2 regions of the Amycolatopsis sp. w19 genome follow, and region 2 is predicted to be linked to the other one. Evidence: predicted binding sites of a transcription regulator. Region 2 holds the regulator's gene; the other holds the start of a gene.
The links. The regulator HspR, encoded in region 2, represses chaperone genes until heat shock. The targets are predictions, from matches to a motif close to ANNTTGAGTNNNNNNNACTCAANNT.
Positions count from the first base shown of each region.

Region 1 (7,332 bases), on a different contig from region 2:
TCGGTCGGCAACGGTCCCGCGCCGTGCCGGGTGAGGTACGTCCGCGTCACCCCCACGACGGTGTGCGGGCGCCGGCCCAACAGGGTGCGCGCGTTGTGCGGCGTGGTCGTCGACCAGGTCGTGTGCGGATGGAACCCGTGGTACTGGTCGAGGAGAGCCCCCTGCGCTCCCTCGAACACCAGCCGCCCGGAATCCGCCAGCCGCCCCGTCTCGTCCCCGTCGGTGATCCGCACCGCGCCCGCGAAATCGCGGTACAGCGCCACCAGATCGTCGACGCTGTGCGGCGGCGTGGCCAGCGGCGCGTAGAACCGCGCGAGCGCGTCCAGTTTGCGCCGCAACACCGACGGCCGGGCGCAGTCGGCGACCGTGGGCGCTTCCCCCGGCGTCCCGATCACCTCCTGGCTCTCCACCACGTCCCCCGGCACGGCCCCGGGCAACAGCGAGTACCAGACGGTCTCGCCGATGCCCTTGCCACACGAACCGTGCCGGTTCATGCCACGGGCCTCCTCCCTGGCCCGGTTGGCGTGGATGTGGAACGGCGTCGTGAGCAGAGCCCGGCCGTCCACACTCAGCAGCGAAAGCGGATTCCGGACGCCGACCGCTTCGAGCCGCCGAGCTTCCGCGGCCAGCGCGAACGGCTCGACGAGCACGAACCGCGACAGATGGGTGGGCACGCCGGCGAACGTGCCCGCCCCGAACTGGCTGAAGGTGTGGTGCCGCCCGTCCACGACGACGTTGTGCGCGGCCTGCGCGCCCCCGTTGAAGCGGACCACCGCGGTGGTGGGCCGGGCGGCGCAGAGCGTGTCGACCACCGCGCCCTTGCCTTCGTCGCCGAAGCCGAGCCCGACCACCACCACGTGACCATCCAGGAGAGTCATCGCAGCACCACGTCGCTCGGCCCGCCGGCCTCGGGCACCGCCGAAGTGACGACCGATTTGGTGCCCAGCTTCGCCAGCGCCTTGCCGACCGCCTTGCTTTCGGCGACCGAACCGACGTCCGCGAGGTCGGCGAGCGCCCGGTCGACGTCGACCACCCGCTCTTCCAGCCCGATGGTGGCGGCGATCAGTTCGCACACCGCGCCCGGGTCGTCGAGCTTCAGGAAGTTCTGGCCGAGCAGCTCGCTCCAGTGCTCGCCGATCTGCGGGTCGTTGTAGTACGAAGACTGGTTCGGCAGCACGAAGTAGACGTGCCACTTGCGCGCCAGCTCCCGGTACACCGAGGCCGGGTCGATGTCCTCCCGTACGTCGTCGCCGATCACCCGGCGGATGTGGCGGGCCTCCAGCGCGGGCTTGTTCAGCTCGTCGCCGATGATGAACAGATAGCCCTTGCGGCCGCGGTTCTGCCACGCGTCGGTCACCACGTGCCGCGCCATGAAGTACGCGGCCAGCTCGTAGGACTCGCTCTTCTGCCCGCCGCCACCGCCTTCGAGGAACATCGTGCGCAGCTGCTCGTCCATCCGGTTGTCCGATTCGAACTGTCCGACCTGCAACGGAACCCGGTCGCTGTCGGCGTCGCCGATCGCGCCGAACAACACCTGCGGGTCGGCCAGGTAACCCCGGCGCTTCAGCAGGCCGTGCAGCTTGCCGAGTTTGCCCTGCATGATCCGCGGCACCCGGCGCATCGAACCGGTGACGTCGAACAGCACCGCGATCGGCGTCGAATCGCTGTGGTCGGCCGAATCCCGGCATTCCCGCACGGCGTTCAGCGGGTCCAGCGCGGGCGCGACCTTCCATTCCTTCGCGGGCTTGGAACGGAGATCGGCGGTGTAGCCGAAATCGTCCTCACCCTGGGCCGCGCGGAAGGTCTTCGCGGCGGCGTAGGCGTTGTCGTCCCAGTGTCCGTGTCCCATGGTCAGGCTCCTGTCTCGGGGATGATGAACGGTCGGAAGGTGCGAGGGCCGTACAGATCGGCGAGCAGCTCGTCGTACTCGTCGAGCAGATCGGCGGCCTCGGGTCGTTGTGCCGGGATCTCCTGGAGACACCACTTGGCGAATTCGCGCTGGCGGGTTTCGCCCGGTGCCAGGAGGCCCAGCATCATGCTGTGGAGCATGTGGACGTCGGTGGCCGCGGTCATCGGCTGTCCTTTGTGGACTTCCGGTGGATAGCGGACGGATTTGTCCGCCGCCAGCGGGAGCGCACCGTCTTCGACGGCGAACGACCAGCCGGCCACGACGATGCCGTGCTGTCCGGGATGGACGAGCACGTTGTCCGCGGTGAGATGGCCGTGGACGACACCCGCCCGGTGCGCGCCTGCCACGGCACGCAGGAGGCGACGGTGCATCCAGGCGTAGTCGCGGCCGTCGAGCCCGCCGGGGAAGGCCTTCCCGATGTCGGCGAGGGTGAGGAAGCCGTCGACGAGCGGGTCGAGAACGCTGAACGCGCGGTCGCCCCTCGCGACCGGCCCCGACGTGTCGAGCAGTCGCGGGTAGTAGGGGCGGAGCCACCGATGCCGTTCGGTGAAGCCGTCCAGCGCGCGCAACGCCTCCCATTCGGCGTGGATCAGCGGATTGAGCGCCGGATCGCGGACGAGTTTGACCAGATGCGGGCCGGTGGTCCGGTACGTCGTGGCGACACTGCCCACCGCGTGCGGTGCGACGAGGGTGTAGGCCGACGTCGCCGTGGTGACCGTCTGCCGCCGGGCCCGCTTCCACTCGTCGTGGAGGCGGTTGAGCGTGGCTGCCGCGCGGTGGGCCCGCGCGTCGCCGGGGTTGCGGTCGGGGTGGAGCACGGCCGCCAGTTCGCGGTAGCGATGGCGGGCGAACAGCGCGGCCGGGCCGTTCGCGTCCTCGACCGCCTTCATGGCGTCTTCCCTGGTGAGCATAGTTTGAGTCTAGACGACTCTTACTTTGCTTCGCAAGGGGGTGGGTACAAATCCCGTGCCGGTCGGCTGCCTCTGTCACTAGGCTCGGTGGGCCGGACAGGGGGGTGTTGGTGGTCTTACGGGAACAGGATCGGCAAGCCGGGCAGTGGACGAACGCGATGATCATCGCGTTCGTGATCGGGATCGTCTGGGGCTCCGTCGCGGCCTTCGCCGGACGATGGGCCGTCGAAGGGTCGGCCGGCACTTACGACGTGCGCGCGGTGATCTCCGAGTGGAACTCCAAGACCACCGAAGGGCAGAACGGCCCGCATACCGGCTACGAGGTCCTGGCGATCACCGAAGACGGCCGCGCGATCGAACTGCCGACACGAGATGCGTTCGGCCTCGCCGATCCGGTGGTCGCCCGGCTTTCCTCGGTGACGGACAGGGTGTTGTCCGTGCGTGGGGCCGCTCGCGTCGTGGAAGCCCATCATCCGTGGGAGAAGATCACGGCGATGTCCCTCGGCTTGGCGCTCCTGGTGTTCGCGGCCGTCGTGCTGTGCAGACTGGCGAGACCGGGGGTGGCGCGGAAGGCGCTGCCGTTCCTGGCCGGGCTGGCCTTCGCCGCGTTCGTGGTGCTGACACCGGTCGGGTTCGGCGGGACGGCCTATCGCGAGGCGGCCGACCCCGTCCCGAATTTCTGGGAGCACCGTCGCGACTTGTGGGGGCCGCCGCCGGTGTTCGCCCGCGGACAGACCGCCGTATCCGGGGAATCGGCCGTGCGCGTGCTCGACGGCTGGCCTGGAGCGCCCAGCGGAGCCGAGGCTTGGTTGAGCGGATTCCACGTCCTCACGTTGCGGATCGAGGCGTCCCGCCTCGGTGACACCGCACTGGAGCTGTCGGCCGACGAACACGGTGAGCCGGAACGGGTCAAGGACTGCGCGGGCGCTCCCGGTGCTTTCGACGGCACCACGGGGCTCGTCTGTTTCGTGGTCCCGCCCGGATACCGGCCCGAGTACCTTCTCGTCGGCAAGCTCGACCGGGAAGTCCTGCTGAAGCTCCAGTGATCGACGAAAGGACTCCAGTGCCGGAAGAAGCGCGGAAATCCGGAGTTCTCTCCTCGGTGCTTTCGGCCGTTGTCCCTTTTCTGCTGATCTTCGGTGTCGTCGGGGGCTTCCTCGGTTCCGGCATCGGTGAATTGAGCACCGGCGAGGACGTCGCGGTCACCGAGATCTCGGGCTGTACGTCGGAGGGATCCGCGGTGAACGGCCAGACCCCGTACTGCTCCGGGAAATGGCGCTTCGCCGACGGTCGTACCGGCGGCGGCCGGATCCTGGGCGAGGACATCTCGGCGGGTGACACGGTTTTCGCCGGTGACGGGTTCGCCTATCGGTCGCGATCGCCGTTGATCCGGAAGATCTCCGCGGGCGGCGCGCTGGGTCTCCTCCTGGTCGGCATGGTGATCGTGGGCGTCGTCCTGTACCGGTTGGACGCGGGCAAGCGGCGACGTGAGGGTCCTCGAGAGTAAGGCAAAGGTGGCGTGTTCGCGGGAGCGGCCAGGGGTGGGGTGCTGGCTCCCTTCACTGTCTCCGATGCGCTGAAAGGAGCTTTCGGCGCTGGTCCTGAGTGGCGTTTCGGGTCAGGGCCAGGAGCGTCTTGGGTACCTGCAGGATTGCCGCGGCTGATCGCGGGTCCGGTAGTGAAGGCCTCCTTGCCTACCCTGAAGGTAGCGAAGGAGGCCTTCACTACCTTCCGGGTCGCCGCTGTGGCCCCAGATACACCAGCGGCCACAGTGGCCGCGTGTGAAGGACCCCTTCCCCAGTACAGAGGGCACGACCACATGGACGAGCCCGTCGGTGCCCGCCGCCTTGGGGTTCCGCTCAAGAGCCGTGCGCGAGCCTCACGTCCGGACACAGTGGACTGTGGTGCGAACGACCGACAGGACTGGGCGGGGAACTGCTCTACGGTGTCCGCACAGCGCGCGCGATCCGCCCGCGGCTGAGCATCAAGAGGAGAACTCTCCACCGTGAAGCACGTCCGCACCATCTCTTTGTTCACCGCCGGATTCGCCGCTCTCGCACTGACCGCCTGTGGCGCCAAGGCCGAGCAGCCCGCCGAGGCGGCCAAGCCCGCCACGCCGTCGGTCACCCAGCCCGCCTCGCCGACCACCGCCGACGGCCACACCAGTCCCGGAATGCGGCTCAAGTTCGGCGAGCGCGCGCTCGTCCCGGTGGACTACAACAAGGAGAGCTTCGGGACCGTCGCGCTCACGGTGACGGCGATCGAAGAGGGGAAGGCCGCCGACCTCAAGGGGTTCGACCCCGAGCAGATCGCCGGTGTCACGCCGTACAACATGCGGTACACCGTCGAATTCGTGAAAGGCGACGACCTGTCCGGTGTCCCGCTGGCCTTGCGCGGGCTGCTTTCCGACGGCAAGCAGGGCGGTACGGCCCTGGTGGGCAAAACCGCCGACTGCGGCAAGGTGACCGCACCACGGGACGGCGGGTTCTCGAAACCGGGACAGAAGTTCGAGGCCTGCACCATGTACGGCGCCAAGGGTGGCGAGAAGATCTCGTTCGCCGCCTTCAACTTCGGTGACGCCTACCGCAAGACCCCGATCGTCTGGGGCAGCTGACGCTCAGGAGCGGGTCGCTTCGATCTGGCGCTCGTCCTCGGTAGAGCAGCTCGTCACCGGATCGTTCGGCCCGCTCCCGCAGGTCCATGCCCCGACGACGACCGGGCCCGGCCCCTGCGGTGACGCCGCTTCGGCGGGCGTCAGCTTGGCGAAGTAGTCCGTGAGCACCTGTGTCGCTTCGGCGCAGTCCGTCTTCCCTCGGACGACGACCTTGTTCTTCGCGCCCTGGAACCCGGTGACGTCCCCGCAGGGTGAACCGGCGAGAGCCTGGTCGGCCGAAGGGGCGGGGGAGGGTGACGGCGCGGCCGAGGGCGCGGGATCGGCGCCGCAACCGCTCAGCAGGACGACGGCGAACGCGGCGGGAAGCACGGCGAGGCTCTTCATGGGCCCTTCTTCTCGGGGATGGTTCATTCGACGGGGACGACGGCGGCGAACACGTTCTGCTCGCCTTTGCTGCAACTGGTGCCGCCTTGGGCGGCGGGAGCTCCGGAGACGCACAGCCAGCCGTCCACGGTCTCGCTGACCGGTTCGTCCGAGCCCGCGGACTGGCGTCCGGCGATCCTCTTGTGGAACGAATCGACGATCCCGGTCGCCTCCGCGCAGGAGACACCGGGCCCGTTGAGCACCTGCAAGGTCAGCCCGCTCGCCGCGGTCACCGTTCCGCAGGAACCCTGTACCGGTTCAGCGGGTTTCGGTTCGGGGGCGGGAGTCGGGGCGGCGGACGGACTCGGCGCGGTTTGCGACGGGATCGGCGGTACCGAAACGCTGGACGCGCTCGTGGGGATCGCGGGCGATGAGACCGGCGTCGAAGTGACAGGCGGTGGCGGCGCTTCGCCCGAACAGGCGGCGAGCGATCCGGCGACGGCGCAGACCGCGAACAGGCGCCGCCACGTTCCCGTGGTCGTCGAGACGGGCAAGGCGATCCTTTCGTCGGCCGGTCGTGGCCGGCCCATTCTGACCCGGCCGGGCCCGATGTCGTGGCATTGAGCCACGTTCGGTTCGCGGGAGGCTATCGCGGCCCCGCCGCCGCGATACGCGAGGACCGCCCAATCACTGTCCACTGTGGACAATTAATATGCCGTTCACGGCGCGGCAACACCCTGCTGTCGTCGCGAACCGATCGGACGAATCCGGCGCCGAGCCGTTAACGCGCGGCCCCGTTCTGCCGAAAAGACAAGTAGCGCTCCGGCGTGTCCCAGTCCCCGTCACCGAAACCGTGAGAGCGATGAAGACCGACGAACAGACCGACCCCGCGTCACCCCAGGCCACCGCACCGGCGAGCACGGAGCTTCCCCCGACGGCCCCGTGCACCGTCGTCTGGTGTGGCGGCCGCCCGTACGTCCTGGAGAACTCGGCGGGCCACCATCGCTGGATGGGCACCGACCACCGAGGCAGGCCCGTGGCGCTGACCAGTGCGGACCTGCAACGCCGCGGCTGGACGCACACCCGGGCCAGCTGACGCGGGAGGACGTGGGCGCCACTGGCTAGGCTGAGCGGGTGAGTACGCCCCCCGAACCGAGCGTGACCAGCGAAGAGCCTCCCCTGCTGCGGCAGGCCCTGAACGTCCCCAACATGCTTTCCATCCTCCGGCTCGCCGGAGTGCCGGTCTTCCTGTGGCTGCTCCTCGGCCCGAAGGAGGACGGCTGGGCGCTCGCGCTGCTCGTGTTCAGCGCGCTCACCGACTGGCTCGACGGCAAACTCGCCCGCTGGCTCAACCAGATGTCGCGGCTCGGCCAGCTGCTCGACCCCGCCGCCGACCGGCTCTACATCCTCGCGACCCTCATCGCCTTCCTGATCCGCGACATCATCCCGTGGTGGCTGGTGGTCCCGCTGGTCGTCCGGGAGGCCGTCCTCGGCGTCTGCGTCCTGCTGCTGCGGCGCCGGGGGTTCGCCCCGCC
Region 1 is NZ_JBPQFM010000001.1:380,505-387,836, forward strand. It holds gene ACSMFO_RS01640 (adenylosuccinate synthetase) at 1-878, opposite strand, end outside; gene ACSMFO_RS01645 (hypothetical protein) at 875-1,849, opposite strand; gene ACSMFO_RS01650 (adenylate cyclase) at 1,852-2,820, opposite strand; gene ACSMFO_RS01655 (hypothetical protein) at 2,931-3,866, shown strand; gene ACSMFO_RS01660 (hypothetical protein) at 3,884-4,327, shown strand; gene ACSMFO_RS01665 (hypothetical protein) at 4,826-5,434, shown strand; gene ACSMFO_RS01670 (hypothetical protein) at 5,438-5,818, opposite strand; gene ACSMFO_RS01675 (hypothetical protein) at 5,837-6,421, shown strand; gene ACSMFO_RS01680 (hypothetical protein) at 6,660-6,893, shown strand; gene ACSMFO_RS01685 (CDP-alcohol phosphatidyltransferase family protein) at 6,932-7,332, shown strand, end outside.
Region 1: a site for HspR is predicted at 2,821-2,845, ahead of ACSMFO_RS01650 (adenylate cyclase). Genes of this name have one in related genera too.

Region 2 (7,332 bases):
ATCTCGCAGTTCTTCTACGGGATGCTGTTCACCCTCGCGCCGGCCACCCGCGACTTCTTCCCGATCAACATGGAGGTCCAGCGCGGCAGGCTCGTCCGTGCGCTGGTCCACATCGTGCAGATGGTCGACCGGCCGGACGACCTCGTCCCGTTCCTGACCCAGCTCGGCCGCGACCACCGCAAGTTCGGCGTCATCCCGCGGCACTACGAGGCCGTCGGCACCGCGCTGCTCGCCTCGCTCAAGAACCACCTCGGTCCGGACTGGACACCCGAGGTCGAACGGGCCTGGGCGGAGGCGTTCACCATCGTCGCCCGCGCGATGCAGGAGGCCGCCGCGGCCGACGTCAACCCGGCGTCGTGGTCGGCGACCGTACTCGAACACCGGCGGCTCACCTGGGATCTCGCCCTGGTCCGCGTCCAGCCCGAATTCCCGGTGCCCTACCTGCCCGGCCAGTACATGAGCGTCGAGGTACCGCAGCGGCCGAGGCTCTGGCGCTACCTTTCGCCGGCGAACGCGCCGCGCGAGGACGGCGGCATCGAGTTCCACGTGCGCGCGGTCGACGGCGGCTGGGTGTCGCGCGCCATCGTGAGCCACACGCAGCCCGGCGACGTCTGGCGGCTCGGACCGCCGCTCGGCAGGCTTTCGGTCGACCGGACCGACGGCCGCGACGTCCTGATGATCGCGGGCGGCACCGGTGTCGCGCCGCTGCGCGCCATCTTGGACGATCTGGCGCAGTGGGGCGAGAACCCGAAGGTGCAGTTGTTCTACGGCGGACCGTCGCGTGAGGACCTCTACGACCTCGACGAGTTGCGCGCCCTGGCGGCCACGAACCCGTGGCTCACCGTGACCCCGGTGGTCGAGCACGGTGAAGAAGCCCCCGGCTGCGTGCAGGGCACGCTCGCGGAAGCCGTTACACAGCAAGGATCCTGGCCGGGACACCGGATCCTCGTCGCCGGCTCGCCCGCGATGATCCGGGCGACGGTGTCCCGGATGCTGGTCGCGGGCAGCGCGCTCGACCAGATCGCGTACGACCCCTTCACCATCGACTAGGCAATTCGATTCCACAATGGTGTTCGGCCGCGTTACGTGATCTCGTAAGCACGGAGAAAAACCCACCCGATCGGCCGATCACGCTTTCCTTTACTTAGTGCCAGACGGGGTTGACGGCGCGTATATCGTTTGCTCCGTTCGAGCGGGAAACAAACATTCTTGGATCCTTTCGCGACTTTCGGGCATACAGTCGAGAACCCTCGGGGGAACACGAGCACGATGACATCGGGTCTGGAGAATATGCCCGATCCAACTGGAGAAAATCGTTCACCCATGACTGCCGAAACAGTGAAGTACGAGCATCCGCCCAGTTCGTCCAGATCCTCACCGATTCCCGTCCCGCCCTTGATCGAGACGCCGACGGCGGACAAGTCCGTCCAGCTGGCCAAGCTCATCAGGGAGAGTTTCGCCGCCGTCGAAACGAAGTCCGAGGAGTTGTCCCAATACTTCTACGGGGCGCTCTTCTCCGTTTCGCCCGACGCCAGGGCGCTCTTCCCGATCAACATGGCCACGCAGCGAAATCGTTTGCTGCGCGCTCTCGTCTACGTCGTGCAGATGGTGGACCGGCCCGACGAACTGGCCACCTTCCTCGGCCAGCTCGGCCGGGATCACCGGAAGTTCGACGTCCTCGGCCGCCATTACGACGCCGTCGGCGTCGCGCTGATCGCCGCGTTGAAAAGGTTCTTGAAGGACGACTGGACTCCCGAGGTGGAGGACGCCTGGGTCACCGCGTACGGCGTCATTTCGAAGAGCATGCGCGAGGCCGCGGGCAAGGAGGTCGGGCCTGCATGGTGGAAGGCGACCGTCATCGAACACCGCGTCGTGTCCCGTGACGTCGCCATCGTCAAGGTGCGCACCGATCAGCCGCTGCCGTACCGAGCCGGCGGCTACGTGAGCGTCGAGGTTCCGCAACGGCCGCGGATGTGGCGGTACTTCTCGCCCGCCACCGCGCCGCACGACGACGGGACGATGGAGTTCCACGTGCACGCCGTCCGCGGCGGCTGGGTTTCGCGCGCAATCGTCCACCACACCCGGTTCGGCGACGTCTGGCGTCTCGGCCCGTCGCTCGGCGCGCTTTCGGTGAGTCACACGGAAAGCCGTCCGCTGCTGATGATCGGCGGTGGCACCGGCGTCGCGCCTTTGCTCGCCCTGCTCGACGACATGTCGCGCTGGAAGAACAACCCGCCGGTGCACCTCTTCTTCGGCGGGCGCCGTCCGGAAGACCTCTACGCCCTCGACGAACTCCGCGGGCTCACCGTCACCTGCCCTTGGCTGACGGTGACACCGGTGACCGAGGAAGGCGCCGTCACCGGCGGTGATCGCGGCACGCTGGCCACGGCGGTCACGCAGCGCGGGGACTGGAAGGAGCGTGACGTGTACGTCGCCGGGTCGCCGTCGATGATCCGGGCGACCATCGCGAAACTGCTCGCCGCGGGCACGGACCTGAGCCGGATCAAGTACGACCCCTTCACCCTGGACTGAGGTGATACTTCGTTCGTATTAGGCCGATCGGCTGTTCCACCTGGGCCCGACGCAGCAGTAGGTCAGTGAATCATTGACCACGGTCACCGGCGGATTTATGGTCTAGACCACATTGCTCCCCCTCACGGGAACACCGTCGTTCCATCCCCAGGAGCCGGCATGACCGTCAAACGCAAGCTCGTGGCAGCCGCCGCCGGTGCGATCCTCGCCCCGATCGCCATCGTGGCCATCCCGCAGGTGGCCAGCGCCCACGGCTATGTGCTGTCCCCGCCCAGCCGCCAGGCGAACTGCGCCCAAGGCAAGGTTTCCGGCTGCGGCGCCATCGTCTACGAACCGCAGAGCGTCGAAGGCCCCAAGGGGCTCCGCAGCTGCAACGGCGGCCTTCCCGGATTCGCCGAGCTCAACGACGAGTCGAAGCCGTGGCCCGCCGCGTCGGTCGGCAACAGCGTGACCTTCAACTGGAAGTTCACCGCCTACCACCGGACCACGAACTACGAGTACTACATCGGTGGCACCAAGATCGCCGACATCAGCGGGAACAACTCCGCGCCGAAGGACCCGACGTCGCACACGGTGAGCCTGAACGGCTTCAGCGGCCGCCAGAAGGTGCTCGCCATCTGGAACATCGCGGACACGCCGATGGCCTTCTACAGCTGCATCGACCTGCAGATCGGCGGCGGCACCCCGCCCACCAGCACCAGCAACCCGCCGACCACCAGCAACCCGCCCACGACGTCGAACCCGCCGACCAGCACCGGCAACCCGCCCACCGGCGGCACCTGGGCGGCCGGGACGTCCTACGCGGTCGGCAACACGGTGACCTACGGCGGCGCGACCTACCGCTGCCAGATGGCGCATACCGCGATCCAAGGCTGGGAACCGCCGAACACCCCCGCCTTGTGGACCCGGCAGTAAGGGGGACGTGCCAGTGAAGCTGGCCCTTGTTCTCGTCGCCGGTCTCGTGGCCCTCGCGGGCTGCGGGGCCGGTGATGGCTCATCCACCAACGCCGGCGCCCCGATCTCCCCGGTTCCCCAGTCGGCCGGGGCGTCCGCGGAGTACAACGACGCCGACGTGATGTTCCTGCAGATGATGATCGCCCACAACGACCAGGGCGTGGAGATCGTCAAGCTGGTCAAGGCCAAGCAGGGGCAGAAGCAGGAGCTCAAGGATCTCGCGGCCGCGATCGAGGCGACACAGCAGACCGAGACGACCGACATGCGGAACCGGCTGAAGGCCTGGGGCAAACCCGAGACGGGTTCCATGGACCCGAAGGCGCACCACCATCACGGTGGCGACGGGCTCACCGACAAGGGTCTGCTCGAAGCACTGTCCAAAAAGGATGGTGCGGAGTTCAGTCTGGACTTCGCCGACATCTTCGTGGCGCACCAGCACAACGGGGTCGCGCTGGCGAGGACCGAGCTGAAGGACGGGAAGAACCCCGAGTCGAAGGCGCTGGCCCAGCGGATCCAGGACTCGCGCACCGGCGAGGTCCAGCAGATCCGGACCCTGGTCCCCGGCCAATGACGCATTTAGAGGACTAAACGCGTGAAGTACGTGAAGGCCCCCTTCATTGCGTCTAGCGCAGTGAAGGGGGCCTTCACGTACTCACGAGGGCTGGCGACCCGCGGCATTCAGAGGACTAATTGCGTTTTTTGGGCTTCCAGACCACGAGGGCCGTCTGCTGCCGCAAGGGGACGAGATCCTTGCGGTAGGAGGCGTGCACGGCCGCGGCCGTCTGTTCGGCGGTGAGGTACGCCGCCGTGAGCTCCTCGGTCAGTTCGGCGATGCGCGCGCGGAGCGCGTCGACCTGGTTCTCCAGCTCGATGATCCGCTTGATGCCCGCGAGGTTGACACCGTCCTCTTGGGACAGTCGCTGCACTTCGCGCAGCAACGCGATGTCCCGCATCGAGTAACGCCGTCCACCACCGGAGGTCCGGCCCGGCGACACGAGACCCTGGCGGTCGTAGGACCGCAGGGTCTGCGCGTGCAGGCCGGAAAGCTGTGCCGCCACCGAAATGACGAACACCGGGGTGTCCTCGTCCGCACCGTGCGGCAGCCCGCCGAACATCGTGCTCACCTGCCTTCGAGAAGTTCGGTGATCTCCGGTCGCGGGTCGTGGCCGGCCATGGCTTCCGCGTACGCCTCCAGCGCCTCACGGGCCTTGTCGTCCAATTTGGCCGGGATGGCCGCCTGCAGGGTGACCAGCAGATCGCCCTGCGAACCGTCACGCTTCGCGATTCCCTTGCCTCGCACGCGAAGCACGCGACCGCTCGCCGTACCCTGCGGCACCTTCAGCGAGACCTTGCCCTCGAGCGTCGGCACGGTGATCGTGCCGCCGAGGGCGAGTTCCGTGAAGGACACCGGCACGGTGATCGTCAGGTCGAGGTCCTTGCGCCCGAACAACGTGTGCGGAGCGACGTGCACGCGGACGTACAGGTCGCCCGGCTGCGCGCCGCCACGGCCGGGTTCGCCCTGGCCCGCCAGCCGGATCCGCTGGTCGTCGGCGACGCCCGGCGGGATCCGCACGGTCAGCGTGCGAGTACGGGTGCTGACGCCCTCGCCCGCGCATTCCGGGCACGGGTCGTCGATGATCTGGCCACGGCCGCGGCAGTCACGGCACGGCTCGGAGAACGCGAACGCGCCCTGGCTACGGCTGACCAGCCCGCTGCCCTGACAGGTCGCACACGTCCTCGGGGAGGTCCCCGGTTTCGCGCCGTTGCCACCACAGGTGGAACAGGTCGCCGGGCTCGACAGCCGCAGCGGCAGGGTCGCGCCCTTGACCGCCTCGGCGAAGTCGATCCGGACGTCGGTCTCCACGTCCGCGCCGCGTTGCGGCCGGTTCGCCGTGGCACCGGCCGCGGCGCCGCGACGGCCGAACAGCCCGCCGAGGATGTCGCCGAGCCCGCCGAAGCCGCCCTGCTGCTGCCCCGCCTGGCCGAAGATGTCGCCGACGTCGAAACCGCCGCCGCCGGCACCGCCGCCCGGGAAGCCGAAGCCACCGGGACCGCCGGAGCCGAAGAGGCGGCGAGCCTCGTCGTACTCCTTGCGCTTGGCCGTGTCGGACAGCACGCCGTACGCCTCGGAGACCGCCTTGAACTTCTTCTCGGCCTCCGCGTTGCCCGCGTTGGCGTCGGGGTGGTTCTCCTTGGCCAGCTTGCGGTAGGCCTTCTTGATCTCGTCCGCGGTGGCGTCGGAGGAGACGCCCAGTTCACGGTAGAAGTCCTTACCGATCCATTCCCGTGCACTCACCGAACGTCTCCTCCTTTCACGCCGTATCGCCGATCAGCGGTTGTTCTCATCGAAAAGTTCGCCCTCGAGCGGCAGCTCGCCGCCCACCGGCGGGTCCACCGGGGCGCCACCCGGCTCGTGGTCGGTGACCCCGACCATCGCCGGACGCAGCACACGCTCGCCGAAGCGGTAACCACGGCGCATGACCATGGTGACCGTCGGCCCGGCGACGTCCGGAGACGTGCTGTGCTGCACGGCCTCGTGCACGCTCGGGTCGAAGGGCTCGCCCTCGGTGCCGAACGCCTCGAGGCCCGACCGCTGCAGGCTTCCGACCAGCTTCTCGCCGACCGACTTGAAGGCACCGGTCAGATCGCCGTGCTGCTCCGCGCGCTCGAGGTCGTCGAGCAGCGGGAGCAGATCGCCGACGACCGACGCCTTCGCGCCGACGACGACCTGCTCGCGGTCGCGGTCCACGCGCTTGCGGTAGTTGGCGTACTCCGCCTGGAGGCGCTGGAGGTCGGCGGTGCGTTCCGCCAGCTCCTTCTCCAGACCGGTGGCCACCGACACCGAATCGTCCACAAGGGACTCCCCGAGGCCGGGGCCCGCGTGTGCGGCGGGCTCCGGCTCGGTCTGCGCGGTGGCCTCTTCGGCCGGGGCGGCGTGCTTCGGGCCGTCCTGGGGTTCGGCGGCCGGGGCGGCCGGGCGGACCTCACCGGTCAGCGGGTCGATCCGCCTACGGTCCCGCACGACCACCGGTTCCTCCGGGCCCCGGCCCTCGGTTTCGTCGTAGCGTCCCGTCACTTCTTGTCCTTCTCGTCCTCTTCGACGATCTCGGCGTCGACGACGTCGTCCGCCTTGGCCTGCGAACCGGTACCCGCGCCCGCCGCACCGGCGGCGCCTTCACCGGCGGCACCTTCGGCGCCCGGGGTGGCGTTGGCGTAGAGCGCGGTGCCCAGCTCCTGCGAAGCGGTGTTCAGCTTCTCGATGGACTCGCGGATCTTCGCCGAGTCGGTGCCCTTGAGCGCCTCGTTGGCCTCGTCGATCGCGGACTTCACCTTGCCCTTGAGCTCGTCGGGCAGCTTGTCCTCGTTGTCCTTGACGAACTTCTCGGTCTGGTAGACCAGCGTCTCCGCCTGGTTGCGGGTCTCCGCCTCCTCGCGGCGCTGCTTGTCCTCCTCGGCGTGCGCCTCGGCGTCCTTGACCATGCGCTCGATGTCGTCCTTCGGCAGCGCGGAGCCACCGGTGATCGTCATCGACTGCTCCTTGTTCGTGCCGAGGTCCTTCGCGAGGACGTGCACGATGCCGTTGGCGTCGATGTCGAAGGTGACCTCGATCTGCGGCACGCCACGCGGGGCGGGCGGGAGACCGGTCAGCTCGAACATGCCGAGCTTCTTGTTGTGCGCCGCGATCTCACGCTCGCCCTGGAACACCTGGATCTGCACCGACGGCTGGTTGTCGTCCGCGGTGGAGAAGATCTCCGAACGCTTGGTCGGGATCGTGGTGTTGCGCTCGATGAGCTTGGTGAACACGCCGCCCTTGGTCTCGATGCCCAGCGAAAGCGGAGTCACGTC
Region 2 is NZ_JBPQFM010000018.1:134,211-141,542, reverse strand. It holds gene ACSMFO_RS29825 (globin domain-containing protein) at 1-1,050, shown strand, start outside; gene ACSMFO_RS29820 (globin domain-containing protein) at 1,324-2,532, shown strand; gene ACSMFO_RS29815 (lytic polysaccharide monooxygenase) at 2,692-3,447, shown strand; gene ACSMFO_RS29810 (DUF305 domain-containing protein) at 3,455-4,057, shown strand; gene ACSMFO_RS29805 (heat shock protein transcriptional repressor HspR) at 4,173-4,601, opposite strand; gene dnaJ (molecular chaperone DnaJ) at 4,607-5,782, opposite strand; gene grpE (nucleotide exchange factor GrpE) at 5,816-6,562, opposite strand; gene dnaK (molecular chaperone DnaK) at 6,559-7,332, opposite strand, start outside.